4 regions of the Paenibacillus sp. sptzw28 genome follow, and region 1 is predicted to be linked to each of the others. Evidence: riboswitches for the same ligand, from Rfam matches in the RefSeq annotation. Region 1 holds a riboswitch; each other region holds the start of a gene.
The links. A riboswitch is a leader RNA that binds a small molecule or an ion and turns the genes downstream of it on or off. The one in region 1 is predicted to bind cyclic di-GMP.

Region 2: it holds a riboswitch for cyclic di-GMP, as region 1 does, so the genes downstream of both, KZ483_RS28970 (LamG-like jellyroll fold domain-containing protein) here and KZ483_RS01795 (OmpL47-type beta-barrel domain-containing protein) in region 1, are expected to answer to the same signal.
Region 3: it holds a riboswitch for cyclic di-GMP, as region 1 does, so the genes downstream of both, KZ483_RS05380 (MFS transporter) here and KZ483_RS01795 (OmpL47-type beta-barrel domain-containing protein) in region 1, are expected to answer to the same signal.
Region 4: it holds a riboswitch for cyclic di-GMP, as region 1 does, so the genes downstream of both, KZ483_RS17345 (hypothetical protein) here and KZ483_RS01795 (OmpL47-type beta-barrel domain-containing protein) in region 1, are expected to answer to the same signal.

The regions. Positions count from the first base shown of each region.
Region 1 covers NZ_CP080545.1:381,678-389,262, forward strand. The annotation lists gene KZ483_RS01770 (substrate-binding domain-containing protein) at 1-864, shown strand, start outside; gene KZ483_RS01775 (ATP-binding cassette domain-containing protein) at 940-2,127, shown strand; gene KZ483_RS01780 (ATP-binding cassette domain-containing protein) at 2,013-2,429, shown strand; gene KZ483_RS01785 (ABC transporter permease) at 2,426-3,406, shown strand; gene KZ483_RS01790 (ABC transporter permease) at 3,416-4,405, shown strand; cyclic di-GMP riboswitch class I at 4,629-4,716, shown strand; gene KZ483_RS01795 (OmpL47-type beta-barrel domain-containing protein) at 4,809-7,585, shown strand, end outside.
Region 2 covers NZ_CP080545.1:5,770,731-5,778,315, reverse strand. The annotation lists gene KZ483_RS26735 (MarR family winged helix-turn-helix transcriptional regulator) at 1-359, opposite strand, end outside; gene KZ483_RS26730 (DUF6262 family protein) at 502-759, opposite strand; gene KZ483_RS26725 (HAD family hydrolase) at 1,024-1,797, shown strand; cyclic di-GMP riboswitch class I at 1,896-1,983, shown strand; partial or broken gene KZ483_RS28970 (LamG-like jellyroll fold domain-containing protein) at 1,965-2,876, shown strand; gene KZ483_RS26720 (right-handed parallel beta-helix repeat-containing protein) at 2,934-4,169, shown strand; gene KZ483_RS26715 (DUF4362 domain-containing protein) at 4,321-4,794, shown strand; gene KZ483_RS26710 (helix-turn-helix transcriptional regulator) at 4,813-5,607, opposite strand; partial or broken gene pyk (pyruvate kinase) at 5,737-6,768, shown strand; gene KZ483_RS26700 (ABC-F family ATP-binding cassette domain-containing protein) at 6,859-7,585, shown strand, end outside.
Region 3 covers NZ_CP080545.1:1,152,698-1,160,282, forward strand. The annotation lists gene KZ483_RS05355 (proline--tRNA ligase) at 1-767, shown strand, start outside; gene KZ483_RS05360 (S8 family serine peptidase) at 1,045-2,667, shown strand; partial or broken gene KZ483_RS05365 (helix-turn-helix transcriptional regulator) at 3,069-3,473, shown strand; gene KZ483_RS29055 (carboxyltransferase domain-containing protein) at 3,415-3,897, opposite strand; gene KZ483_RS05375 (gamma-glutamylcyclotransferase family protein) at 4,320-4,742, opposite strand; gene KZ483_RS05380 (MFS transporter) at 4,787-6,004, opposite strand; cyclic di-GMP riboswitch class I at 6,300-6,391, opposite strand; cyclic di-GMP riboswitch class I at 6,526-6,620, opposite strand; partial or broken gene KZ483_RS05385 (LamB/YcsF family protein) at 6,907-7,585, shown strand, end outside.
Region 4 covers NZ_CP080545.1:3,821,679-3,829,263, reverse strand. The annotation lists gene KZ483_RS17365 (cellulase family glycosylhydrolase) at 1-476, shown strand, start outside; gene KZ483_RS17360 (transposase) at 674-1,186, opposite strand; gene KZ483_RS17355 (transposase) at 1,398-1,850, opposite strand; partial or broken gene KZ483_RS17350 (winged helix-turn-helix transcriptional regulator) at 2,145-2,333, shown strand; cyclic di-GMP riboswitch class I at 2,894-2,986, shown strand; gene KZ483_RS17345 (hypothetical protein) at 3,158-3,901, shown strand; gene KZ483_RS17340 (hypothetical protein) at 3,882-4,157, shown strand; gene KZ483_RS17335 (GNAT family N-acetyltransferase) at 4,762-5,214, shown strand; gene helD (RNA polymerase recycling motor HelD) at 5,473-7,585, shown strand, end outside.

The DNA.
Region 1 (7,585 bases):
AAGCAGAAGGGGATCGTAAGCAAGCTTATCGTCGTTAACGCGGATAACAATGTCACCACCCAGATCGCCCAGATCAACGATATGATCGCCCAGAAGGTCGACCTCATATTGATCAATCCGATATCGGAAACGGCTACTAACCCTGTCATTGAAAAGGCCTTTAAGGCCGGTATTCCGGTTGTATCCTTCAACAACTTCGTAAGCAGTCCTTATGCCCAGAACGTCGGGATCAATCAGATCCTGTTCGCGAACATGATGGCGCAGGGCTTGGTCGATATGCTGCACGGAAAAGGCAATATCGTCATGATGAACGGGATTCCCGGACAGCCGAGCAGTACGATTCGCGAGAAGGCCGCCAATAAGATTTTCGCCCAATACCCGGATATTAAGGTTATCGCATCGACGTCCGGGAACTTCTCGGATTCGCAGGCCAAGGCCGCAATGCTTAACGTTATTGCCACGCATCCGCAGAAGATCGACGCGGTCTGGCAGTCCGGTGTTATGGCACAGGGAATTCTTGAAGCGTTAGAGCAGTCGGGCCGGCCAATCGTTCCCATATCGGCTGACGGTCAGTATAACTTCGTTCAGTACTGGCATGAGCATCCGGAATATAAAACCGTCGGAGCCATGGATCCGCCGACGGAATCGACACTCGGCCTTCGCGTCGGACTTCGCATTCTGCAAGGCCAGCATCCTCTGATGAACCTGATTATCAACGACCCGCCGGCACTAAACGCGCCTGAGATGAAAAAATATTTTAAACCGAATCAGCCCCCGACCTCATGGGTCGATCCGTCGCCGACCGATTATATGACGGAAGAGAAATTAAACAGCTATTTCGAGAACGGCAAACCGATCGAATAATGGACAAATATTGCGGAAGAGCGCCCCTTGCAGCACTGCGGGGGGCGCCGCCGCCCGGGTTGGAGGAGTCAATCCATGATGATTCAAGCGAGTCATTTGAAAAAATCGTTTGGCGAGACGCGAGCGCTGACGGACTGCTCATTTGCATGCGAAAAAGGCGAAATTCATGCCATCATTGGCGAGAACGGCTGTGGAAAATCCACACTGGTGAAAATACTAAGCGGTATTCTGATGCCGGATCAAGGCGAATTGCGGGTTAATGGGAACAAGGTCCGCTTCGGCGGCCCTGCCGCAGCACGAAAATGCGGTGTTGTGAGCATTCCGCAGGAGATCCTTGTTGTTCCTGCGCTTTCTGTGCTGGATAACGCAGTGCTTGGAATGGGCCGGTTCTTCTCGGGTCCGCCCCGTCCGGAGCTTATAGATCGTGTTCGCCGCTTATTAAACCGGCTTTCTTCAGATCCGATCAACCTCGACCTGCCGGTCGAGGAGCTCCCGTTGTCCAAGCAGCAGATTATCGTTATCGCCAGAGGGCTGCTGCTCGACCCGGAGGTCGTCATTCTTGATGAATCGACCTCGGCGCTTGATGTTGCCGACCGTGACCTCTTATTCGATCTGCTGCGTGAGCGCGCCAAGGCCGGTAAATCCGCCATCTATATTTCTCACAGATTTGATGAGATTCTGAGCCTTGCCGACAGGCTGACGGTCATCCGAAGCGGTCGGACCATAGATTCACTGGATGCCGGGAATGTGCGGATATCGCACATTCTGGGGCTTATGTCCGGGGGGACGCATACCGAGTTGACCGCTGCCGACAAGCCAAAGATCGAGGTTTCCGGCGAAGGGACGGTTGTTCTTGAAACGAGCGGCCTGGTCATCAAGCCTGATCATCGCCCGATCGATTTTCAACTGCGCAGGGGCGAAATAGTCGGACTGGCAGGCCTTGAAGGGCATGGACAGGAAACGTTTCTTGAAATATTGGCAGGAGTGAGCCATGCCGTTTCGGGCTCCGTACAAGCGTCTGCACTTGACGAAACACCGGAGCAAATCCGCTCATTGGAAAGCGCATTCCGGGCGGGAATCGCCTATGTCCCAAGGGACCGCAAAACACAAGGGCTGTTTCTAAAGCTGAATATTCCGATAACTTTGCGATGCCAACTTATTCGGCGGTCATTTCGAACAAGTCGGTCGACCGGGCTCTGGATAATTTTCAGCAGGATTTATCGATTGTGTTCGATAACAAGTCGCGGCTGGTCGGCTCGCTAAGCGGCGGAAACCAGCAGAAGGTTATCCTGGCCAGATGGCTGTTCGCCAGACCTTATATTCTGCTGCTTAACGATCCGACTCGCGGAGTGGATATACCGACCAAAAAGGACTTGTACCGGTTGTTTGAGGAGCTGGCCGAAGCGGGGGTAAGCATTGTTCTGTTATCCACTGACTTGGAGGAGTTGATTAAATTGAGTAACCGCGTGTTAGTGTTTCGTGAAGGTGAAATATTTGAGACCTTGACCGGGAATCATCTGCGCCGGGAAAGTCTCATTGCGGGAATGTTTGGTGAAGTTGTATGACGGAGGCCGGAATTGCCATCGACCTTACGCCTTCGGCGCCTAAGCGCCGTGTTCGCCTGCCGTATATGGCGGTTGCTCTCGCCCTGTTGGTTGTATTGCTGATCGCCAACACGGTATTGGAGCCCCGGATCTGGAGCATTGATGTATTAACGGGCCTTATAGCGGCCGCAGCGCCGCTCATATTCGCGGCAGTAGCCCAAACTGTGCTCATTCTGCTTGGTAACGGAGCGCTTGATATTTCCATAGGTCCCTTGATCAGCCTCATCAATGTTTCTATTGTACTGTTGGCTGGGAACGGGGTCACCTCGCCATTGGCCTTAATCGGCTGCGCGCTGCTCATCGGCATCGTTTCCGGTCTCATTAACGGCAGCCTGGTCAGTTTTCTGCGTCTTCAATCGATCGTGGTTACGTTCGGGACGTTCTCGATCTATTCGGGTCTGGCAACGTTCCTGCTGCCGCAGCCGGGCGGTTCCGTACCCGATTGGCTTATCGGCTGGACCGGGAATATCGGACCTATCCCGATGTGCGTACTGTTTATCGCAGGGGGTCTGGCATTCTGGTGGCTGCTCAGCCGTACCCGTTTCATGAAAAATATTTATGCTATTGGGGGCGATGAACGCGCCAGCTATGTCAGTGCGGTTCCTATTGCCTGGGTGAAGCTCGGGGCGTTTGTCCTGACAGGGATATTCACCGCCTTTGCAGCTCTCTTGCTGACAAGCACAGTGGCATCCGGAGACGGCAACATCGGTAACTCGTTCACCCTGACCTCACTGGCCGCGGTAGCGCTCGGCGGCACCAGCCTGCTCGGCGGCCGGGGCGGAGTGTGGGGAACGCTTATAGGCGCTGTCGCTATTTTCCTCGTCGATAACCTGATTACGGTATCGCATATCGGAGTCTTCTGGCAGCAAATCGCCTACGGCATCATACTTGTAGGCGCTATCATCATTAATGCGGTTCTCGGCCGCTCAAGGAGGTGAGCCACCAGTATGGACAATTTATCTCAGCGGTCCGGGCTTCGCCTGGCGAGCATTAAGCAGTCCGGCAGCGTCATAGCGGCGTATTCCATTGTCGTGATCATGTTTTTCATAGGTATGGCCATTATGGATGGGTTCGCCAGCTCGAACACGATCTTATCTTTATTGGTGCTCGCATCGTTCGTCGGCATCGCCGCGATCGGTCAAAATCTCGTTATCCTCCTCGGAGGCATCGACATGTCTCTGCCTTATATGATAACGCTGGGCAATCTTATGGTTCCTTTCTTGAACAGCCACCACGTCCCGACAGTGTTCTCAATACTGATTGTACTGGCAATCGCAGTAGTAGTCGGCGCCATTAACGGTATGCTGTCTTCATGGCTGAAGCTGCACCCGCTCATTATTACCCTCGGCGTCGGATATATCGTGAACGGAATACTGTATTTTGTAACCCAAGGCATACCTCTGGGAGAACCTCCGGTATTTCTGGAGCATCTGGCGGCCTTGAACGGGCATGTATTCGGTATACCGGTACCGCCTGTGGTCTTCATATGGTTTGCGCTTGCGGCTCTTGTGGTCTGGATGCTGCGCGGTACCCGCCTGGGACGTCAGATCTATGCGGTCGGAGCCAATCCGAAAGCGGCCGAGCTGGTGCTCATTAAGCGTGTTAAGGTGTGGACCTATACGTATGTGGCTTCCGCGGTTCTGGCCGCTATGGCCGGTATGCTGCTCTCCGGCTTCTCCGGCGGCGGATCCTTCGGGATAGGCGACCCTTATCTGTTTGTAACCGTCGGCGCCGTCGCGATCGGCGGCACCAGCCTGCTCGGCGGAGCGGGCGGTTATATGGGCACTTTGGCAGGCGTGCTTATATTGACCGAGATTAACATGATTCTGACCGGTCTCAATATGGATGCCTCCCAGCAGAAAATTCTTTACGGAATCATCGTCCTCATAATGATTGCAATATACGGCAGGGAGCTTCATATCAAGAATCGGCTGTGAAGGTAGAAGGGCTTGCAAGCCGCCGCTGCTGAGCGGATCAGCCTTGATTTGCTTGAATAATGGATACGAACCAGCTCTCCTATCGGGGGGCTGTTTGCTTTTTAACGAACAAGTATAAATAATCCGACCTCTGGTCAATAGTTCCTATTATGGTTCAATAGACCTATTCACATTACTAGATTCGACACTATATCATAGAGTTAAAGTCATAGTTCAGTACAACCAAGTGTAAGGGCAAATCATGAGAAATCATGAGACGCAAAGCCAAGGGCCTGATCCGCTATAGAAGCGGAAGGCAGCCGGTTGCCACAAGGAATCATAGGCATTTTCACTATGAACCTTGTCAAAAGGTTTATTTTTTTTGGCACTTGCAACGTTTTATACAAAGAAAGGTGGGTTCATTATGAAAAAACGTTTCTCTAACAGGCTTTCTTTTCTCGTATCACTGCTTCTTATGATCCAGATTTGCCTTCCCGCAGCAAACGTATTTGCAGCAGAGACCAACAACAATATGCTGCCCCCAAGCAATCTTGCCTATCAGCTCCTGACGCCGGCCGACGTCAAACTGACATGGAGTGCAGTGTTTGGAGCTACCGGCTATAAAGTGTATGAGATCACCGACGGCCAGCTTATCGTGCGCGGGACGTCATCGACGACTTCTTTCACAATCAACAGTCTATCCGAAGGATCCTATACATACGCTGTCTCAACCTTGAGTCCCGACGGAGAGTCCGGTCCGAGCGCGCCGATAACGGTGAATATCTCTTATCCTGATATGACCGCCCCGGCGGTGGTCTACACGATTCAGAACGGCAACGACATCGCTCTCAGCTGGACGGCTTCCCCGAACGCCCAAAGCTACAACCTGTACCAGATTCAGGCTGACGGTCAACCGACATTGGTGAAAACGCAGACTGCCCGCACTTATACGGCTGCCAATTCGCCGGCAGGAGCATACAGATACGCGGTTACCGCATCGAATACGTTATTCGGCGAATCGCCTCTTTCCGCACCTGTTGATATTAACATTGTTTATCCGGCAATGACTGCCCCCGGGGGCTTTTCGTTCACCATTTCGAACGTCAACGACGTGAACTTGAAATGGAACCCGGTAAATTACGCGCTTAATTATAAAGTCTACCGAATTACCGATGGCCAGAAAGTATTAGTAACCGCCGTGACCGGTACAACGTTAAAGCTGACGAATCAGCCGTCCGGCGATTATGTGTATGAGATAAATTCGTTCAGCGACCGTTTCGGCGAATCGGCGGAAGGCAGCCGCTTGACAGTGACTGTCGGAACCGCAACCATGGCTGCGCCGGGCAGCTTGACGTATAAGCTGCAGAACATCAATGACATCGTCCTCACCTGGAGTGCTGCCGCAAATGCGACGGGCTACAGAATCTATCAGGTAATCGACGGGCAAAACGTATTGAAAAGCACGGTAACCGGCACGACAGTCACGTATGCCAATCAACCGGCCGGAGATTACCTTTACGAGGTTCATTCCTACAGCGACCGGTTCGGAGAATCGGCGGAAGGCAGCCAGGTTGCTATTACCCTAGGCTCAACCACGATGGCGCCGCCGCCCACTCTTACATCTAAACTGCAGAATATCAATGATGTCGTCCTTACGTGGGGAGCTGCTGCCAATGCCAACAGCTACAAGATCTATCAAATAAGCGACGGCCAGAAAATACTGAAGAGCACGGTAGCCGGTAACACGGTCACCTATACCAACCAGCCGGCGGGCGATTATGTCTACGAGGTACATTCCTTCTCCACCCGTTTCGGCGAATCGACGGAAGGCATTCAAGTCACCCTTTCAATAGACGCCGTAATCATGGCAGCGCCGGATAACCTCCAATATAAGCTTCAGAACGGGAATGATATTATCCTGACATGGAGCGCTGCAGCAAATGCGAACAGCTACAAGATCTATCAAATTATAAACGGCCAGAAGGTATTGAAAAGCACGGTAACCGGCACGACCGTCACATTACCCAATCAACCGGAAGGCAGTTACGCTTACGAAGTTCATTCCGTATCCAATCGTTTCGGTGAATCGGCGGATGGGAGCCAGGTCTCTTTCCCACTTGTATTTCCGGTGATTCAACCGCCTGGTAACTTGACGCAAACGATCAAGAACGCAACAGACTTTTCCTTGGCATGGGAGGCTTCCCCTTATGCGTCAAGCTACAAAGTTTACCAGATCGTGAACGGACAGAGGGTACTCAAAAGCACGGTGACGGCTCTTACGATCACATACACAGGTATGTCTCCGGGCACCTATACGTATGAGGTTCATGCCGTTTCCGCCCGCTTTGGCGAGTCGGCGGATGGAACTCAGGTGTCGGTAACGCTGAACGGACAGACGATGCAAGCTCCGGCAAATCCGACCTATACACTGACAAACGGTAATGACATTACCTTAAAGTGGACGGCTGCTCCCTACGCAACCAGCTACAAAATCTACCAGGTGACAGATGGTCAAAAGGTATTGAAAAGCACGGTAACCGGGACATCCGTCACTTACGCGAATCAGCCGGAAGGCGACTACAGCTATGTTGTAAACTCGTTCTCGAGCCTTCTCGGGGAATCGCCGGAAGGTGCGGGAATTATGTTCACGCTCGCTTTCCCGGTTATGCAAGCGCCGGGTGGCTTTACACAAACGATCATAAACGGCAATGACATCTCCCTGAAGTGGAACGTCGCAGCCTATGCTTCGGGGTACAACCTGTACCAAGTGGTTGACGGCCAAGAAGTGCTGAAGAAATCGCAAACCGGGACAAGCATAACGTTAACGAATATGCCGGAGGGTGACTACACCTACATAGTGCGCTCTTACAGCAGCCGCTTCGGCGAATCGCCGGATGGCAGCCGCCTCCAGTTCACACTTGTCTGGCCTCTCATGCAGGAGCCCGGCAGCTTGAGCAAGACGATTACCAACGGCAACGATATTACCTTGAAGTGGAACCCCGTTCTCTATGCCTCCGGGTACAAAGTATACCAGGTGGTCGACGGGCAAAAAGTGTTAAAAAGCACCGTAACCGGGACAGCGGCGGCATTCGTCAATATGCCGGCGGGTGATTACACCTATACGGTGAATTCATACAGCAACCGATTCGGCGAATCAGCGGCGGGAAGCACCATTAATTTAACACTTGTTTGGCCAATCGT
Region 2 (7,585 bases), 710 kb from region 1:
ATGAATTTCGAAAGTTGCGCAATGCGATCCAATCGACGCGAATCAATAACATTTGCCCCCAGCGCGGTAATATGCACTTGAACGACTCGGCCATCATTTGGATCTGGTCGGCGCTCGACGAGCCCGTCACGTTCAAGTCGTGTCACCAGCTGTGTGACTGCCGACTGCGTAACTTGTTCATTAACTGTCAACTCAGTAAGCCGCATGGGACTCTTGAGGGACAACGTGTGCAGGACGGAAAGTGTAGTAAAGCTTAGTTTTTCAATTGACGGCAACCGAATGAAAATCCTCGTTAAATCTTCGAACACCATAGCGAAGTCGCTAACGTTCAACTCAGTCAGGTTATTTTTAGGTTCCATGAATAAAACTATATCACAAATTTATATAAGTTTCTAATGTAAATTTAGTTGACCAAGACTCCAACCAGATTAAAGACGTTGGGTTCACGCCCCCGTTTCAACGAAATCATGTTCTCTACTTGTGTCACTAACCTCCGTTAACTCAATGAATGCAACTAAAATTTTTCGTAGTAGGTGCTTGTAATTGTTGACAGCGTAAGTATTCAATCCTCTGGCGGATATTTGAATGGTTATATAAACTCGCTTGCGAGACACCCGATTCTTCTGATAGGCTATTGAAATTGATGCTCTTGTTGACTCGTAAGAGGCGTGAGATCGCCTGACCTACCTTCTCTAAGGTGCTTGCCTTCCGTTGGGCTTGGATGCTCTTCAGATGGGCTGTACGATCGTAATTAGCCATTTCCAGCACTCACCTTTCTTTTTACACGGTCTTGTCTACCGAAAATGATGTTGCCTTCTTGTTCTCCGAAGGCTGCGAGGAGAGGCTAAGCCCTCAATTTCTGAAATGGGCTTGGCAAAATCCAGCAAAACAAAGGCCAAAGATTTTGGCAAAACTTCAAAGTTTATCGAATGAAAAGAAAATAATCATCCTAAAGTCTCCGAATGACGTACGAGAATTTTTGGCAAGCGTGAAGTTATTGAAGTAACCGGAACGATTAATAAAATGCTTCAAAATAAAGGAGAGAAAGAACAAATGAAGGACTTCCTGCAGAACATCAGGGCCGTTTTCTTCGACCTTGACGATACGCTTTACGACCAATTGGAGCCGTTTCGGGCGGCCGTCGCCGATACCATGTCTCCAGAAACTGCCGCAGAGCTGGAGCTCGGGACGCTGTTCCGCAGAGTGCGCCACTACAGCGACCGGCTGTGGGACAGCTACAAGGAGGGGAAGCTCAGCCTGGAGGATGTACGGATGCAGCGGCTGATTCTCGCATTCGGGGAGCTTGGCATTGAAATGAGCAAGGAGACGGCGGCGGCCATTCAGTCCCGTTATTTGCAAGGGCAGCAGCAAATTATGCTGTCCTCGGGTGCGGAGGAGTTAATAGCGGCTCTTCGGCAGCGCGGTCTTGATGTCGGAATTCTCACCAACGGACCGGTAGATCATCAGATGGTCAAAATCCGTGCCCTTAAGCTGGACCGTTTAGTACCTAAGGACCGGATCTTTATATCCGACGCGGTAGGAATCGCGAAGCCGGACCCGCGTGTCTTTGAGCATATCAGCCGGGTTACCGGACATTTGCCAGAACACTGCTTATATATCGGCGATGCGTGGGAGAACGATGTAATCACCTCGCTGGAAGCGGGTTGGCGTGCAATATGGCTGAGCAGAAGAGGCTTCCGGCCCGATACCGGCCATCAGCCGGCTATGATTATTAGCGATTTGCGGGAACTGCTTGACCTTATCGTTCTATCAAATCATGAAGTAAGCCCCAAATAACTGTGTTTAATAATTAAATCCTTCGAACCATAAACAGATATCTCCCACCTCCTGTATAATAAAGGCGATTCGACATGATTCTACATATTTTTTGATCAATCTCGATAAGGCAAACCTGGTGAAAGCCAGTGACGCAAAGCTAAAGGGGCTTCTGCGGCGAAAGCCGCATGCCAGCCAGCCGCCGAAGGATGGTGATATCAGCGGAACCTTCCTGTCAGTATAGAGGGTTCTTTTTTGTTGTCGTGATGATAGAAGGAAAATATCAGATTTACAGGGTTTATGCTTACGATGCTGCGTTTTCTCCGAAAACGCCTGATTATGCTTACGATGCTGCGTTTTCTCCGAAAACGCCTGATTATGCTTACGATGCTGCGTTTTCTCCGAAAACGCCTGATTATGCTTACGATGCTGCGTTTTCTCCGAAAACGCCTGATTATGCTTACGATGCTGCGTTTTCTCCGAAAACGCCTGAGGAGGGTTATGTTCATGGGTCGAAAAAAATTAGCAAAAATCGCCGCTTCTGTTCTTTCCTTTGTCTTGATTGCGGCATGCTAATGATTGCTCCGGTTCTAGCAGCCACAACCTTCAGTGATGATTTTGAGAACGGTACCGCTGGCAATTGGACCGCTCAGAAGGGTACTTGGTCTGTTGTGAGAGACAGTGGTACTTATGTCTATTATCAATCCAGTATGAACGAGGGACGGGCAATGGCTGGAGACCAGTCATGGACGGATTATTCCGTTGAAGCCAAAGTTAAAGTGGACAAATGGAATGGCAGCAACCGCACTTATGTAGCCGGACGTTATAAAGACGGCAACAATTTCTATGCGGCGTCTTTATTTAACAGCGACGGAGGCAAACTGGAGATTCGGAGGAAAATAGACGGCTCAACCACAACGCTGTCAACGAAGGATTTTCCGCTTGCTGAGGGCACATGGTATACGGTGAAGCTTGAATTGAACGGTACAACGATCAGCATGTACATAGATGGAACCTTACAGTTAACGGCTAATGATTCAAGCTTGACTTCCGGAGCTGTTGGCTTGGTGGCTTACAAGACATTCGCCAAATTCGACAATGTCAACGTAACGGGCTATTACAATGAGACATCGCCGACTGAACCCGCTCCCGGGCCGGTGCCTGCCCCGACTGAACCACCGGCTCCAGCTCCTTCCGATACAGCTTCACCCGGCGTTTTCTATGTTTCGCCGGATGGATTGGACGGTAATTCCGGGACGCTGATCAGTCCGACTACGTTAAGCTCGGCTATCGCGAAGCTCCCGCCCGGAGGAGTGATCTACATGCGCGGCGGAACGTATTCTTATTCGTCGGAAATCAGGATTATACAGTCGAACAGCGGTACGCAGGACGCCAGGAAACAAATCGTTCCCTTCGAAGCGGAGAAGCCTGTGCTCGATTTTTCCTCGGAGCCTTACAGCTTCACCAATGTCGGAAGTAACGACAGGGGGATTCGAATCGACGGCAGCTACTGGACGATCAAAGGGCTCGAAATTAAAGGAGCCGCCGATAACGGTATCTTCGTATCAGGCCACTTTAACCGGATTGATAACGTCGACGTCCATAACAACCGGGATTCGGGGCTGCAGCTCAGCGCATACAGTTCGACAGCTCCGAGAAGCGAATGGCCCAGCAATAACGTAATCATAAACACTTACTCTCACGATAACTTCGATCCGGACAACGGAGAGGATGCCGACGGCTTCGCCGCGAAGCTGACGCTTGGGCCAGGTAATGTGTTTGACGGCTGCATCGCAGCCTACAACACCGATGACGGCTGGGATCTGTTCACTAAAACAGAAACAGGACCCATTTCACCGGTAACGATCAAGAACAGTGTTGCCCACCACAACGGTCAGACTTCATCGGGCGTATCGACAGCTAACAGCGACGGCAACGGGTTCAAATTGGGCGGCAGTCAAATCGCCGTAGACCATATAGTCATAAATTCCATTGCGTACCTGAATAAACAAGACGGCTTCACTTACAACAGCAACCCGGGATCGATTAAGCTCACCAATAATACGTCTGTGCGCAACGGGCAAAGTAACTTCAACTTCGCCGTTGGCACCCATGTGTTCATGAATAACATATCTTACAAGGGCGGCGCCAGCGATAAAATAAGCGGCACCGACGTACTGAAGACAAATGTCTGGTGGCAAAACAGTAAAAGTGTTAATGCAAAGGGACTTTCTGCCGGCGACGCCGACTTTATAAGCCTTAAGCCTGAATTAATCCGCAATGCGGACGGTTCCCCTAACCTCGGGAACTTCCTGAAGCTTGCGGAGGGAAGCGAACTGATCGGCTCAGGAACGCCGGACGGCACGAACATCGGCGCGTTCTTCCAACACTGAATTGTTACAGGGCGTTACACGAGTACATGGGGAAAGTTGAAAATAGAGTCATAAGGGGCGGCCGCGGCTGCTCCTTTTTCTCAGGCAACAATTCCGGATTATTTTCGTCTGAAAGAGTAGATGCTGCCATCTGTGCGGGAGGCGAAGCTTAATGCGTAAAAAATACTTGTTATTCGTATCGATGATTATGTTGACTGCATGCAGTTTGTTTTCCAATCATTCTGATTTGACCTTTCACGAGGCTGAGAAAGCGGGATATGTCGTATCAGGCCCTGGAGGGTTGTCTGGCATCCGGAAACTGGAGGAGTTTCATCAGAATGTTCAAAATAAGCTCAAGAGCCAAGTAAGCATCGCCCAATATACCGATGAAGGGGATCCGATCTATACTGATCTGGATTTTAATGGAGAGGCGATTAAATATACCTATGATAATTCATGGGATGCGTTCGGAGGACAAGGGAAAGGCGTCAGAACAGCAACCTGTAAGGCAATAATTAAACGCACCGGTCCTTATGGGGAGGCCAATGGAACGGTATATTTATTAAGTCAGTGTAACCGCGATATCGGATACAGCGACCCGGATAGAAAGGAATATTTCCTGTTATTTGTTCCGCAAATGCAATGATACTGCCGTGCCCGGCAGCTACACCAGCCCTGTACGCTCCCGTTCTGCAAGCATATCGGACGGCAGCTTGCCGACGGTCCGCTTGAAGACGCGGTTAAAGTAGGAGGGATCGCTGTACCCGAGATGGTCCGAAATCTCCTGCACCGACAGGTGGGAGTGGCTCAGCATATATTGTGCCGTCTTCATGCGCCTAAGGTGAACGTATTCGCTGATCGTAAGTCCCGTTACTTTGCGAAACAAGGCTGCCGCGTAATTGGGACTGACTCCGACGCTTGCGCCAAGCTCGATCTTCGTAATCTTACTGCGGTACTGCTCTTCGATAAACCGCTTCATTCGCTCGATATGCCGAATAGCCGACGGCGCCTTCGCACCCTCGTCCACCTCTCGGTTCACCGTTACGATAAGCTCTGTCAGCAGGGCATCGCACATCACCGTGAAATAACGGTCCTGCTCCGTCCACTGCTCGGCAAGCTGCAGCAGCTTATCCAGAAGCAGCTCCGGCATGTGGGTCATCCAGCGCAGCGGTTCCGTGCGGGCCAGAATGGGAAGAATCGCCGCAGCTTCCGCGCCGGAAGGACTGAAGCGGACCATCATGCTCTCGCGGATGCCGCCGTTTCCCTTCAGCTCGGAGGCGGGGACGCCTGCGGGAATAAGCAGCAGCTCGTTCTTGCGGCAGACGGCCGTTTGTCCTCTGTATTCGAAGCTGCATTGTCCGAAGCGCACCCAGATAAGCGTATAACAATCGGCGCCAAGCGTCCGGCGCTCCTGCCGAAGGATGCCTCGTTCCTGCCGAAGTTCAAAGATGTTAAACATAAGTGAAGCTCTCCGTTTCCGTTCTCACAGTACTATAGTGTAATTACTGTACTATAGTACATCGATCTTCCGCAATCGTTCTTTTACAATAAAGGAAGTGAAATACCCCATAGGAGAGTGTAACCACCGATGAAAAAGACACAAATCGTATGTACGATGGGACCCGCTTGTCTGTCTTCAGATATACTGGAGGATATGATCAAAGAGGGTATGAATATTGCAAGACTGAATCTTGCCCACGGCGAGCTTGACGATCACCGTCAGCGCATTATCAATGTTCGCGCTGTCGCTTCCAAGCTGAACATGCCGGTCGCAACAATGCTTGACATTAAAGGCCCGGAAATCCGCACAGGGCTGCTGAAGGAGCCGTCTTACTCGCTTAAGAGCGGAGAATTTCTGACGCTGACGACCGAGCAAATTAAAGGAACGGAGAAACGGATTTCCGTCTCCTATGATTTGGCGCAGGATGTGTCGATCGGCTCGCGCATCATGATCGACGACGGGCTGATCGAGCTTCAGGTCGTTCGAATTGAAGGAACGGATGTCGTGTGTGTCATTAAGAACGGCGGCGTAATCAAATCCCGCAAAGGCGTCAACCTCCCGGGTATCCGGACGAGCCTGCCTGGCGTGACCGAGCGCGATAGGCAGCACATTCAGTTTGGAATCGAAATGAACGTCGATATGATCGCGATGTCGTTCGTTCGGCGCGCGGAGGATGTGCTTGAAGTGAAGCGGATGCTGGCCGATAAGGGAGCAGCCCACATTCAGGTTATTTCGAAGATTGAAAACCAGGAAGGGCTCGACGAGCTTGCAGCCATTATTGAAGCATCCGACGGCATCATGGTGGCGCGCGGGGATCTGGGTGTAGAGATTCCGGTTGAAGATGTGCCTGTTGCGCAGAAGGTTATGATCGCCGCATGCAATCAGGCCGGTAAATTCGTCATTACCGCTACGCAGATGCTTGATTCGATGCAGAGCCAGCCGCGGCCGACCCGCGCTGAGACATGCGATGTCGCCAATGCGGTTTGGGACGGCACGGACGCCGTGATGCTCTCCGGCGAGACGGCATCGGGCTGTTATCCGGTGGAAGCCGTACGCACAATGGCGGCGATTGCAGTCAAGGCGGAGCAGTCCGCAGCGGCTTATGCGAAGAAAGATTTGATTGAAGCTTAGCTTATCGTTTAAAGTTAGTACAGGCGGAGCGCGCAGCGATGCGCGTTTTGCGATTTGCTAACGTTAGGCGGGAATCATATGCACGTATTAACGGTTGATCATATTTCAAAAAGTTACGGCGAGAAGGTTTTGTTTCAGGACGTGTCGTTCGGAGTGGAGATGGGCGACAAAATCGGAATTATCGGTGTGAACGGCACCGGCAAATCGACGTTTCTGAATGTCGTCGCAGGTTTGGAGCCCCCTGACTCGGGCTCTATTCTTGTTGGCGGCGGGGTGACGCTTCAGATGCTGTCGCAAAATCCGCCGTTCGATCCGGAGCTCACGGTGCTAGAGCATGTGCTGAGCGGCGATTCCAATCAGATGCGCGCCGTTCGGGCTTATGCCGAAGCGCTGCAAGCGCTTGAGCTGCTGCCGGGGGATAGCGGGCTGCAGGAGAGATTGGTGCGGGCCAACCAGCAGATGGATGAGCTGGAGGCATGGGGTATTGAGAGCGAAGCGAAGACGGCGCTGACGAAGCTTGGCATCGGACGGTTCGATGCCAAGCTCGGCACGCTGTCCGGCGGACAGCGCAAGCGCGTCGCGATGGCGGCGGCTTTGGTGCAGCCGGCGGATGTGCTGCTGCTGGACGAGCCGACCAACCATATCGATAACGAATCGGTCGCGTGGCTCGAGCAAATGCTTCAGAAGCGCAAGGGCGCGCTGATTATGATTACGCATGACCGGTATTTTCTCGATCGCGTCAGCAACCGGATTCTGGAGCTCGACCGGGGCCGGGCGTATTTCTATACGGCCAACTACAGCCGGT
Region 3 (7,585 bases), 770 kb from region 1:
TCGAACTGGCAGATGCTCAATCGTCCGCAGCATCCACCGGGGTGCCAGTTGGTTTTATAGGACCGGTTGGAATCGAAATCCCTATTCTTGTTGATACAGCCGTTGGCCAAATGCAATCTGGTATCGCTGGTGCAAACGAAACCGATTATCATTTCAGAAACGTCGTTCCAGGCAGGGATTTTACAGTTGAGCGCACAGGCGATTTTCGGAATGCTATAGAAGGTGAAGCGTGTTCGCGCTGCAGCGAGGGCGTGCTCCAATTCTTCAAGGGCATCGAAGTAGGTCATGTTTTTAAGCTCGGTACAAAATATAGTGAAACATTAGGCGCGCGCTATCTGGATGCCAGCGGAAGAGAACAAACAATGATTATGGGTTGCTACGGCATTGGCGTTTCTCGGATATTATCAGCAATCGTGGAACAAAGTCACGATGAGAGGGGGATAATTTGGGCTCCGGCAATCGCCCCCTATCATGTTCATATCATTCCAGTATCGATAAAAGATGAATCGCAGACGCGGATAGCTGAAGAGTTGTATGATCGTTTGCGAAATCACGGACTTGAAGTGCTAATCGATGACAGAGACGAACGTCCCGGTGTCAAATTTAACGACTCCGATCTCATTGGTATTCCGTTTCGGATCGTCGTCGGCAAACATGCAGAAAGCGGAAAAGTCGAATACATTGAGCGCAAGAACAACGAAAAGCAAGTTATGACAGTGGATGATGTATTTTCTCGTATTTTTGAGGAGGTAAGACTGTCCAGTTAAAACACTCTATCTATCATTATTTAGTTTCACCAAAAATTCGTTCAGTAAACGGGTACGTTAGCGGAAGGATAAATGAGCTTATTGATCAATATAGTAGCGACTTGGGTGATGGTTTTCGTGGTACCCGAGAAAAGATAAAATATGCTCAAACAACGGGTACGAAACGCAAAGATTATGCCAGGAGCAGTCGCCACGGCAACCAGCTCTTTTTTTAGTTGCATTGCTTAACGTACGATTTTTTTCGTATCGTGAGGTGACCCCTAAGGAGTGATGAATCATGTGGCCGTCAATCAGGAAATTTCTAAACGTTCCGGATCACCTTACTGGTAAAAATACTGCTATTGCCGTGATAGACGTCATTTTCCCGCATCATCCCGACATTTCATCAAACAATCGTCGGAATGTGTATCACGTCAATACATCGGAACCGAAGGCGGAGCCCCTTAGGTTAACTGCAAATAAAGGGCCATGGAATACAGGGCTGCACGGCCTGTGGACCGCTTCAGCAGCCGGCGGTTCAGGACAGCTTTCGGGCGGTAATTACTCCGGTGCGGCACCTGAAGCGGAGCTCTTCTTGATCGAGGCAGGACTATACATCAACACAGATGATATGGAAGTGAAATTTTGCGAGGCACTGAATTGGCTGAAGAAGAATTATCGCAAGTTTAATATTCGCGGGACAGTACTTACAATCTCAGCTTTGAGGGACTCGGGACTGCTGCCGTGGCAGGCGGATCCGATACGCGTTTTATGCGAAGAACTTACTCATGAAGGTTTGCTGGTGATTTCTGCATCAGGTAACACGATTGAACTCACCTGTAATGGACCGGCATCTTCCCCTTCCGTATTATCTGTCGGGGGCCTTATAGTCCCTAAAGACGGTATGATTAAGCATACAAAACCGTACCATGGCTGCCGGGGAGTCACTTTTGAAGGCAAAGGGGTTCCAGAAATTCTTGCTCCTGCCGAAAACGTTGTGCTACCGATGCCGTTTCAGTCGGAAGAAGAACGTATGAGCCATGCGACGGCACCATTCGATGTGCTGCCGAAAGAATATGCGAGAAACGAAGGAACCTCATTTGCGGGACCGATTATTTTGGGCGCAGCGGCGTGCATTTGGCAAGCTCATCCTGAGTGGTCTGCCCATCAAGTGAAAACTGCCATACTGGAAAGCAGTTTTCACTATCCCGCATGGCAAGAACTGCAAGCCGGATTGATCGATGTTTCGGCTGCGGTAGATTATGAACCAAGTCATGCGGAAGATCAGTTAGGAAGTCCGTTTTCCCATTGGCAGAGCTGGAAACGGAAAATACCCGCCGATCGGCTTGAAGCTCTTCGGAGTCAGCATGAAGAAACGATTGTCCGGGTGTTATTATCGTTTTTATTCGAAACGATTTCCGAACAGTACGCTTTACCTATTCAGGATTTGCTCGTACACCCTTCATGGCGAATACGTACTGCGACCGTCGCGCTTCTTGCCTCTCACCCAGCTGCGGTGAGAAAGGACGACTTGCGGAAATTGCTGACGGACGACAGCCGTTATGTCAAGATGGGAGCATTATACACACTCGGCAATTGCGCTGACTTGTGGGAACCATTATCCGGTGATTTGATCAGCCTATTTTCGGATCCCGATTCCGATATCAAGTTTTGCGCATTAAAAATCGCCTCCAAGATCAAAAACCGGCGTTTTATCGAACCTCTAATCAGCGGATTGGAGCATGATGCAAGGAATCAAAACGTCGCTGCTTTCGGAGCACGCGTGATTGCACTGAAGGCCATAACTGGTATTCATTTCCCCGAAACCGGGTGGCGTGAGGGAGATTGCCCTTATTCCGACCGCACCACCGATGTCAGACTTAGCATTTGTCAAAAATGGCAGGAGTGGAAGAAGTCGTGACGTTTACTATATGAATCTGTTCCTGTTCAAGGTGGTTCCTTTGCTAATAGTCTAATAAACCAAATATGCCGTGAAGGAGATTACAGAGCGGGCTGGATTTCGAAGTCGAAGTTATACCAGGCGCTCCAGGAACGGAAGGAATAAAATTTGTAGCCTGGGTAGCGCTAAGTGGTCCTTCAAAGGAAAAAGGCCACAGTGGATCGATCGCAGCCTCGCTCCGCTAATTGGCAGCATAGCTCAATGTTACTAATACATTGGAATTATTGGGATCAATCTTCAGGAGAAGTGGAACATACGAATAGCGGGAGAATTATATCATCTTCGACATGCTGACTTTTTCGTGCAGGAAATGCACGGCTTTATATCTGCGATAGAATTTTATATTGAAGGGAGGGAAAACGATGGATTGGTTGGACAGGATGAAGAACGCCATGGAATTGATTACTGGAGTATCGTTATCTGAGTACATTCGACGTCGACGGTTGACATTGGCAGCATTTGAACTGCAGACAACAGATGCAAAGGTTATTGAAGTAGCTGTGAAATATGGATATGATTCGCCAGAAGCGTTTGCACGGGCGTTTAAGAATCTTCATGGGATCATGCCGATATCTGCGCGCGATAAAGGCGTTTCTCTAAAAGCCTATCCTCGAATGTCCTTTCACATTTCAATAAAAGGAGATGTCGAAATGAACTATCGCATCGAATCAAAAGGGCCTTTTGAGATGTTTGGAGCTTATGGTCTGGTCAATTCCGATCCCCATAATGTATATGCTGAAGTTGCTCAATTCCGTCAACAATGTGATGTACCGTATACGATCCGGACGTGTGGATCTTAATGACATCATCAGGCGATAGTATGTTGTGTTCCGCAACGAAAGGCAAATCCGGACCGCACTCGGAACAGTAACAGACGGGAATCTCAACCGTGTTTCCGGTAAACGTGCTTGCACTTGTCACTGCTGCGTTGTGAACACGCGTCGCACGCTCCGTTAACCATGAAACAACTTTCGACTGTGCATCTCCTGACGGCCTGCCCGCCTTACCTACAATTACGGGATCATAATAAATAGCTACGGATACATAAGACGGCACAGCTTCATGAAACCCCGGAAACGGATTTTGTTCCAAAGTGCGCGTCAGTTCCAACACCTTGCGGTGCGAAACGGGATCGATACCGACACCGAACTTGACGATAAGCGCGCGTTCCCCCAATGGAAAGATCCTCACACCTTCTGCCAATAATCCCCGCCTCCCAAATAGGACTCTCTGTATTTCATCCGCGGATTCGGCTTCAAGCTACCGAATGAGCCGCTCGCCTTCCTCCAGATTCCCGAGCTTCAGCTTGCTCAAGCCAGTCTTATAGACGACATCCGCCGAATTGCGGACCAGTGCCTGCTTCCTCGAGCAGCTTCAACGCCATGACATATTTTCCTTTCTCCATAACCGTGGCGCCTCCAACTTGGCTCCCGCATTATGCTGCTGCATCTGCAGCATAATGCGGGAGGCAATTGCGCTTGAAAGGCGCCAGCAGGCTCTGAGCCGCAAATGAATTGCCGACCAACCTCACAACTGTAAAAAGTTGCTCATCGCGCTACCTCCATATTACTCACAAGATGGAGGTAGAAGTATGGATCAGGCCGCTGCCTACTTCAGACAGGCAACCGGGTTGTTAACGAATCGCCTCGCGACCGCTCCACGACGCTTCGCCACGAGCCGGATGCGATTTCCGGGTAGCCGCTCGGATCGCGCCATACATATACATATACCCAGCCTTCACGATTTCCGTCGATATCGACGACACGCACGCGCTCGTATTCGTTTCTCGAGTCCCCCGGTGCATAAAAGTGCTCCAACTGATCCAACGCCGGCAGCCCGGATTCGCTTACGGTCATCCATTCACCCACGATAACGCCTGCAGCACGGCTCTTGGACAGCACAAGCGCGGGGTACGGTCCGACATTGTACAGCTTTCCTTGGACTGCGCCCGGTTCAGTAGCTATTAGATAAGGAGCGACAACATGATGGTTTGATTCCCCTGTTAACAACGTGCCATATACAAATAAGCTAATCATGGCCCGAACCCCTTTCATAAACTAAAAATTGTTTGAAGAGGCCGTCAGGCCTCCGTCGCATTTCGGTCCTTTGGAAGCAGTAAGGCAAACACACCAAGCAAAGGAAGGAAGGCGCACAGTTGCATAACAAATTCGATGCCTCTCGCATCAGCGACCCAGCCGAGCACGCCTGACCCGAGACCGCCGAGACCGAACGCCAGACCAAAAAACAGTCCGGAGATGAGACCGACATTGCCCGGAAGCATCTCTTGCGCATAGACGACAATAATCGAAAAAGCCGATGACAGAACGAACCCGGCGCAGACGACGAGCACAGCGGAACCGAACAAGTTCGCGTACGGCATCAAAAGACAGAACGGCGCCGCCCCAAAAATGGAAAGGAAAATGACGTTCCGGCGGCCATATTGATCTGCAATCGGTCCTCCAAACATCAACCCGATCGCAGACGCTAACAAAAACGCAAACAGCAGCAATTGCGCATTCGCAATTGACATACCGAAGTTATGAATCAAATAAAACGAATAGTAGCTAGTTATGCTGGAAATATATACATACTTGGAGAAAAGCAGGAATACGAGAATCACAATCACCCAAGCCATCCTATTCCGGGACAATGCTGCAGCGCGGCTTGCACGGGGTGCCCCGCCTTTGATGCTGGCGCACATCGTCATGTTGGCACGATACCAACCTGCTACGTAAACCTGGATCACGATGCCGGCTGTTGCCGCAATTGTAAACCAGATGACACCGAACTGCCCCAAAGGGACGAACAATACCGCCGTCATAATCGGGCCCAGCGAGTTGCCGATCGTTCCTCCGACTTGAAATATCGACTGCGCGAGTCCGCGTCTGTTCCCGGCGGCCATATAAGCAACGCGGGAAGACTCCGGGTGAAAGACGGCTGATCCGATGCCGATGGCGAAAACAGCGAGCAAAATGGCGCCGAGGCTCGACGCCATGGACAGCGCAACAATACCGGCCAATGTGAAGATAACCCCTAGGGGCAATATATTGGGCCGGGGATGAGCATCCGCCATTTTCCCGACCATCGGTTGCAGCAGTGAAGCGGTCATGCTCATGCAAAAGGCGATCAGCCCGATCTGCTTATACGTCAAATGCAGCGACTCTTTCAAAATCGGAAAAAGTGCCGAAACGGTCGACTGCATCGCGTCATTCAATAAATGCACAATACTGATGGCGATCAGAATCGGGAAAGCGGTCGACGCTACAGCAGGCACCGTTTTCGTTTGAAAGCCAGACATAAATCCCCCCCCCTCTCTTACTGGATTTAGTTTATAAAGAAAAAAATCCACATCTGATATTGCGATGATTTAGCGGTTACGGTCGACGACTCGACAAGCAATCATTCCGCCATGAGCCACGGTGAAAACGATATCGGCTGCGGATGCCGTCCGTTACAGACCGTTTGCATGCTCATGAAAGCTTAAGCCGTAACTTGCGCTCTGGGATGCTTAACCAGATGCTTCTCGGTATTTGAACATGAAAAACCCCCTATCTATCGTTGATTAAATATGAATAGACGGAGGTTCCGTCGTATTCGATAGCTGGCAGGCATCGTCGCATTATGTACCACCTTAGCCCCTGTAGCTTTGCGTCCCCACTTTTCAATGGGTTTGCCATTATCGCACGAATATTCAGATTTATTAATAACTTACTTTAAAGTACTTTTAAAGGGTAAATTCCATTAATTATAATTCTATCAATCAATTTTAACCGTAAACAAAAAACCTCCGTCCCAAAATAGACGGAGGCTTCCGTCGTATTCGGCAACTGGCTGACATCGTGGTCGTAGGTTAGTCCACATTAGCCCCTATAGCTTTGCGTCGCCACTTTTCAGTGGGTTTGCTATTGTCGTACGAAGTATTTGATTGTAGTAGTACCTAAAATTACCTTACAGTATTTATCGATGGAAATCAACACGTTTCGACACTTTTTTTACAGAAATTATTGCGAATTAAAAAGAGGGAAAAATATACTTTGTAGTAATACTTTCTCAATAGTCCTGCCGAATCTGAAGCATTTTTAGGTGAACTAAGCCTGATGGACGAAGCGATACCCTGTAACATGGACGCCCGATTCGAGTAAGTTTTTGGCGATTTCAATGGCCTTCTTGCGTTCCCCTGCAGCCTTGGAGCGAGGCACCATGAATGGAACTTCGGAAAGTCTCAAAGCCGGCCGGGTCGATCTCAACTGCGATTACGGTGAAGGTTACAGCATCTACACGTTCGGTCAGGATGAAGCGCTTCTGCGCTATGTGTCATCCGTGAACATTGCCTGCGGCTTCCATGCGGGCGATCCGCATCCGTGAAGCGGTCTTCCGTGCCGCGGCTGCGGGCGTCGCAATCGGTGCGCATCCGGGCCTGCCTGACAGGCTCGGCTTCGGTCGCAGGGAAATGGCAGTGACGGGCGCGGAGGTCGGTGACATCATCCTTTACCAGCTCGGTGCTTTGGACGCCTTTGTAAAAGCGGCCGGTTCCAGGCTGCGGCATGTGAAACCGCCTGGGGCCCTCTACCATATGGCGAATAAACGGCCGGAAATCGCCGAGGCGATCGTCAGAGCCGTCAAGGCATACGACCCCATGCTACACATTTACGGCCAGTCCGGCAGCATGCTGCTGGACGAAGCGCTCAGGCAGTCTTTAAGACCGGTGTCCGAACGAGACATTTTCGGGATGGCCGATTCGTTCATGTTCTGGCATTCGTTGTATGAAGGAGAGGATACCGCGTTGGTTCAGGAGGCTTTCTTTGCATATTTACTTGCAAAAGGTCAAGGGGCTGCGGTTGAACCTGTGTTGAATCACATCTCCAGCAATACACCTGCC
Region 4 (7,585 bases), 2.7 Mb from region 1:
GCTTTGGATTATTTGACAGGTCTACTAATACGATCACTCAACAGGGAATTATTGATGCGATCATGAGTGTCATGAACACCACTAAAATGAAGAACGTGACGACAGGGTTATATATTGACGGCATGGGCCGTACCGTAAACAATCAAAATGCTGGCCAATGGAGCGACAGCACCAGCAACAACCAAAGATGGGTATTGGAATTCTACGGCAGCTATTATAAAATCAAAAATGTTGCTACAGGGCTGTATCTCGACGGGCAGGGACTTCCGAGCGGTTCCATTTGCAGACAGTGGAGCAGCAGTAGCAGCAACAACCAGTGGTGGGTTCTGGAAGAATATGGGAGCAACTACAGGATAAAGAACGTCGCTACCGGCCTTTATTTGGATGGCGGCGGCAATACGACTAACGGCTCCGACTTGATAATGTGGAGCAATGATCCAAGTACCAACTTGCAATGGCAGTTTGTTAATCCATAATCACAATACACTAGCCATTCGATTAAAGAACCGTCCGTGAGGTTTAGCTCAAAGATAGAACGGGGGAAAATTGGAATATCAGAACGGCATGGGAAAAAGCCCTGTGCCGTTTGTTTTTTTGTGCAAGCAAGGAGAAAAGCGTTCAGCAAACAAAGCGGATGGAATACCCGCTTAAAATAATGTTCATATGGACTGAATTATGCTACTCTGTAGACGAAGCTAACAGCTGATTTAGAGCGGATTTTGCGCGTATTCTTCTGCCCTGGGCGAATGGGTCGGATCGGCAAAATGTTTTTTCGGATCACCGCTTCAACATCGAGCGGAGGTTCATCACCTCGTGAGCGCAAAAAATGTCTGCACACGTAAACGGCAACCGTGAAGTTGACTTGGTATTGGTGCCGTTTATCCATTAGGGAAATGACGACGTGCGAGGTCATCATTTCAGCAAAATTGTACATGATCATTCTTGCGAAAATCTCCTGGGTGATGGACTCTCGTCTCTTTGCGTGAAAATTTGTCAGACCAACGGTGTACTTTAATGCCCTGAACGAGGTTTCAATCCCCCATCGCATGTTATAAATGGACTTGATTTCATCGGCTGGGAAATCAGCGGCAGAAAGATCCGTAATGATGGTTTCATAAGTGTTATTAGGCAGGAAGAAACGAACAACCCGAAAGGAAAAAGCTCTCCTGCAAATCCAAAAAATCAAAGGTAGATGTGGAAGGGACGAACCTGTAAATCTCAGGATGAGCTTTGACCTCGTTAGTTTGTTTTTTGGTGAGTATCAGATGAATGTCACGATCAAACTCCTCGCTTGCGGGCAAACTTAAGCCCGAAAGAATACCATTGGAATCCAAATCCTTTACCCGTATGACGTAGTTCCACCCTTTACGCTCGACATGCGCGAAATTGTTGTAGCTTTAATAACCTCGATCGGCAATAACAATGGTTTTGCCTTTGAAGGGGGAACGGTCAACCATCGCAGCTAGTGCCTTTCCCTCGTTGCACAACCTTCGCGGCTGAACAATGGCATCCACGTAAAGTCGGTTACATAAGTCATAGGCTGCGTTCAAATGCAGAAGGTTAAAGCCTTTTGTGTCCGGTTGATTTTGAAAATAGGTGTCCGTATCCGCAGGGTCAGTTGCGATAAGTAAATCCGAACCGTCAACGGCAAGCAATCGATAACCTCGGTAGTCTTTGATATCCGTGTACGCTTGCGTAAATTCGTGAAACAAGAATTCCACAGCAGACGGCAGGATTTTATTTCTCTGTTGGACAAAAGCAGACGTGGTTGCGGTGTTTACGTCATACCCCTGCGATTCCAGGAGTTCCTTATATAGGCTGTTGCCTCCCATTGAAATCAGGAGTTGCATAACCGTTTCAAAAGGCAGTTTTTTCTTTCGGGTAAAATCTTTTTCAGGTTATTGACATAAGGTGCTGGTGCGGATGACATTTCTCGTATGAGGTATGTCAGTGTTTCTTTTAGCGAATTCGCGTACTCATTCATTGGCAAAACCTCCTCGTTTTTTCAAGGGGCTTCTCAACACATTTCCACCTACTTATCAAGTCCTTTTTCTCTTTTTCGCACAAAAAAGAGCCGGCTATCTTTTCGATAACCTGCTCTTGTTCTTGATTTTTGGCTATGCGCCTTAACTAAATGACATTGGCCCCTCATTTTGTTTATTTTGCTGAAAGACGGGACCAAACGGTTCGGGGAATTAAGACGCCTGCTTCCGAATGTGACACAGGGTATGCTGACCAACCAGCTCCGAGAGCTGTGCGGATGGGGCTTTAAGCATATCGAATTTATGAACAGCGCCGATTCGGCTGTGCGCCAAATTGGCTGGCAGAGCTGACGATTAATTAAAAATTCTCGGCCCGGATTCAGAAGTATTCCATCCTGTTTAAAACTCCGGCGATGAAACGCGGGGTCCGTCTCTCATGAGACGCTTTATATCTCCTTTCGGACGAACAGGTTTGACCAGTACGAGATTAGTTCGAAGGATTGCAACAAATTTAGACAGATTTTGATCCTGACTCAACTTAAGCGTCCTAAACCTTAAGTCTTATATTAAAATCATGAAAATTCATTATTATCCGTCTATGGATTGTGCACCGGAAATCCCTTTGCGATACTCGTTTTCCTATACATACAGAGACATAAAGAGACCCCCGTCTGCTCATGGTTGCAGAGACGGAGGCCATCTTCTTGATTCGTCAGCATGCCGGCATGGCGGATGGCACAACCCGTCAGCTCCCCTCCAAGCATTGCATGATTAACAAAAAAAACAAATAAATGTAAGCGTTTCAGAAAACAGGACTAATGAATTGTATTTTGGTAAAATAATCAAAAAGTCCTATTCCAAAACAAAAAAACATCGTGTAAATTGACAATACACGACAAATGCATATCATCGTACGACAACGGCAAACCCATTGAAAAGTGGGGACGCAAAGCTATAGGGGCTAAGGTGGATAAATAATGCCACGATGCCTGCCAGCTACCGAATACGACGGGTACCCCCGTCTATTCATATTTATTCTATGATGGACAGGGGTTTTTTTGCGTACAAATAGCCAGGTAGTCCCTAAACGTAAACGTCGGTAGTCATTTGTGTAGTGGGCAGACATACTTTCATGATCTGTCGTGAAACGGCAATTATTTGAGGAGGCTAATCTAATGGGTATTGTCGGAGGAAATTATACAGATGTTAACGAAGCGGTGACCCCGCTTGAACCAGCGAAGCCATACAGCCAGTATGCGCCGGACATGCACGTGTCGGTCGGTTGTATCCCGTGCACCAGAGCGCATTTGTCGGCGGTTTCGGCTGCGCTCAAGGCGGGGGATGCAGAGACGGCACGCGAAGAGATTTCCGCGCTGATGGAGTACGACTTGACCCCGGAGAAGCTGGCCGCGACTCCGGAGAAGGACCGTGAAGTTCTAGCCAAGTATGCTGAGGGTATTTCCGCTATACAGGAGAAACTTGCCGAACCCGTACCGGAGCTTACGGCGATTGCCGCGGCACTCAAAGAGGCAATCCGCTTCGCCAGGGCGGACGGTATAGAACATCCCGAGGTGCAGCTGCGGCTGGAGCGTTCGGAGGAGCATGTGAATGGCCTCGAACGGATTCGTTTTGCACCGGAGAAGCTGCTGCGCCTGGAGCCGGAGATGCGCGATGAAATTAAACAGGTATTGCCGGAGATCCGCGAGGCACGACATAAGCTTGTGAATGGCATCGTCACACCGGATGACCTTGAAATAGCGGCGGCCCGCTTTGCTGAAATCTCGCGTAAGGTCAATGGCGACCCGGACTCCGAGACATTAAAGCTTGCCCAGAAGGAAGCGGCGGAGCTGAATTCAAGATTTCGCCAGGATGTACTCAAAGCCTGGGGAGGTAAATCTTATGAATCAACCAGACAATGAGAAAGTGTACGAATTGAACAAGGAATGCAGCCTCGAAGACCATCGCCCGTGCATGCTTACCACCGCAGTCGGCATGGCGGCCGACATCAGTGAGCAGGAAGGTCTGACTCTGTCCCCGCAGCTCCAATACATAATGGAGACACAGAGGCTGACAGACAGTGGCGTGCGGTCGGCACTCCGCGAATGGGTGAATACGATTCCCGAATCGCAAAAGGAAGTTGCCGCAGAACTGCTAAGTATCGTTGAAAACGGATAATATGATAGACTGAATATCCTCCGCAAAGAGCTGAATCCGGTCCGAAAAAGAAGGGGCTTTAAATGCCCCTTCATCCCGGATCAGAGGTTGCGGCTCATAAAACTGAAGCCACCGGCCGGACCGACACTACGTTTAGCCGTTAGAGTTACGCCTCAAGCAGGTCACTACCAAGCTGCGATAAAGAGATTGATCTGTGGCTTTCGTAATGCAATATCCTCCTCGAACACGTCTTCTACTTACTTCAATATCATTAATAGAGTAATTTATCTCCATTTATACATGTCCGAATTTTAAATTTCATCGAGTCTATTGTTGTAAACTCCGGGAAGAAGCCCTCAGCTGCAGTAACGGGATTCTCTTCGTTGATATACCTCACCGATGGCGTATCCGTGCCATCAGCGTATAAGTTCATGTCACCCCTTGCAGCGGAAACCTCTTGGTTAACCCCATCCGCTGCAGGGGGTGCATTTTTATCGGGAGTGGAAGCGAAATCGCAGCTTTTGTATACTTATAAGGACGGAGTTATTGCAATCCGACTTTTATTGCTAGAGGACTGTATTGGACTCGCATTTATTTTTTAATATCAATAATGGGGGTATCCAAAGTGCAACTACAACGAATAACCGTTCAAGAGGAACTGGAGCTTGCTCTGCAAATTCGGCGAGCCGTCTTTGTTGACGAGCAGGGCGTGCCTCCGGAAGCTGAAATCGATGGCTTTGACCGGCTCGATGGTGTCGCGGAACATATTCTTGTATATCTTAATGGTGAGCCGGCCGCTGCCGGAAGGCTGCGCATTGTCGACGGCACAGCCAAGCTGGAACGAATTTGTGTCCTGTCTGCTTACAGGAAGCACGGACTGGGCAGAGAGGCGGTGCGTTTTCTGGAGAAGATCGCCCGTGAACGGGGGCTGATCAAGGCGAAATTGAACAGTCAGCTGCAGGCTGAATCATTTTACTTCGGACTGGGTTATGAAAGAGCCTCGGAAGAATTTATCGAGGAGGGCATTCCCCATGTCCTAATGGTGAAGGCGCTTAATGGGAATGATAGGTCCAAGTAAAAACACCCCTTCGCATGTATCGGAACAGATCCGATGTCTATGCTAAGGGGTGTGAATTTAGAAAAAGCGGCGAAAGCTATATGACACTCCGCAGCTCGCATGTGCGAAATGTATTGATCATCAGGGGTAAATCTGGTAAAATCAATTTTGGATGCAATAAAAATATACCGAATCGCGTAATTATCCAATATAATTATAGCACAATAAATACGCGAGTGTCAAGCTTCGTTTTGAGAGTCAGAGAGAGGATGAAAGCCGATGAGCGAGACGAACCGGGATTGGGCGGCGGAGCAGCGACGAGTGGATACAGTTGTGGAGCAAATCGACCGCCGCACCCGGATGCTTGAGCAGCAAACCTTGGATGCGAAATCCGAAATGGTGGACATTCGCAAAAATTTCTGGGACGACGTTACCGTAAACTTCGACGACGCGGTGGAGATGGCGGAAACCTATGCAAGCATGAAGCAGCAGGCAGAGCTGCTTTTCGAGCGTGAAGGAGCGCACCGTCATGCCGTCCAGCAGCTTCGGACCTTGAGAAAGCTGCGTGAGTCGCCGTATTTCGGGCGGATCGACTTCCTCGAAGACGGGGAGAGCAAAGCCGATCGCGTCTATTTGGGCATCGCGTCCCTGCGAGATAGCACCGATCAGGATTATTTGATTTACGATTGGCGGGCTCCGATCTCGAGTCTGTACTATGACTATCCGCCGGGTCCCGCAGAGATCCAGACGCCAATGGGGACGGTCAAGGGCGAACTGAAGGTGAAAAGGCAATTTGTGATCCGGGGCGGTGCGATCGTCAGCTTGTTCGATACCGGCGTCACGATTGGCGACGAACTGCTGCAGGAGGTACTCGGCAAGCAATCCGACGCGCAGATGAAAAGCATCGTTGCGACCATTCAGCGTGAGCAGAACCGGATCATTCGCAATGAGCGCAGCCGGCTGCTCATCGTGCAGGGAGCGGCCGGAAGCGGCAAGACGTCCGCAGCGCTGCAGCGCGTCGCGTATTTGCTTTATCGGTACCGGGGGACGCTGCGCGCCGACCAGATCGTATTATTTTCGCCGAATCCGATGTTCAACAGCTATGTATCGACGGTACTGCCCGAGCTTGGCGAGGAAAATATGCAGCAGACGACATTCCAGGAATATCTGGCGCACCGCATCGGCAAATCTTTCCGGCTTGAAAATCCCTATGTACAGCTCGAGTATGCGCTGACCGGCCAGGAGGAGCCCGGCTACGAGACGCGCATGGAAGGGATCCGCTACAAGGCATCGGCCGATTTTGTCGCGTTGATGGACCGGTATTTGACGCATCTGGGCGAAGAGGGACTCGTGTTCCGCGATTTGTCGTTCCGCGGGGAAACGGTTAAGGATGCGGCGGCGATCAGTGAATATTTCTATTCGATCGACCGCTCGATTGCGCTTCCAAACCGTCTGCGCCTTGTGGCTTCATGGCTGCTGGAGCGGCTGAGGGACCGTGAACAGGCCGCTCGCGCCGAAGCGTGGGTCGAAGAAGCTATTGAGCTGCTTGATAATGAAACGTATCAGAAGGCTTTTCAGAGCTTGAAGCGGAATAAACAATTCAGCAGTGAATCGTTCGACGATCATGACCGCGAGCGTGAACTGCTCTCGGCTTATGTCGTGAAAGAAAGCATCAAGCCATTGCGCACGCGGGTGAAGAAGCTTGGCTTCGTCAATCTGAAGGGTTGTTTTCGTCAGATATTCAAGGATGCCCGGTTTGCCACCATGTTCGGAGGCAGTGCAGCTGCCGGACTTCCCGGATTATGGCCGGAGATTTGCGCCGATACGCTTGCGCGGCTCGACGAGGGACAGCTCGCCTATGAGGATGCGACACCGTTCCTGTATCTGGTGGAGAGGGTGCGAGGCTTCCAAACGAACACATCGGTACGACATATTTTGATCGATGAAGCACAGGATTATACAGCGTTCCAGTTTGCTTTCCTGAAGCGGCTGTTCCCGCGCAGCAAGGTCACCGCCCTTGGCGATGTGAACCAATCCATTCATGCCCACACGGCTGCCGGAATCAGCGGAATTACCGCGCTGGCCGCGCAGTATGAAGCGGAAGAGACAGAAACGATCACGCTGAGCCGAAGTTACCGCTCGACCAGGCAGATCGTTGAGTTCACTAGCCTCTGCATTAGCGGCGGAGAGTCCATTGAGCCCTTTAACCGCGACGGCGCAAAGCCGACGCTTACGGTAGTCGCGGCCGCGGATGAGCTTCACAGCCGGATCGCGCGCCGCATCCAGGCGCTGTCGTCTGCCGGATATAAAACGATTGCGGTTATTTGCAAGACGGCTTCAGAAACATTGGAGGCCTACGAAGCGCTAAAGGGCGTTACGGCGGGGATTCACC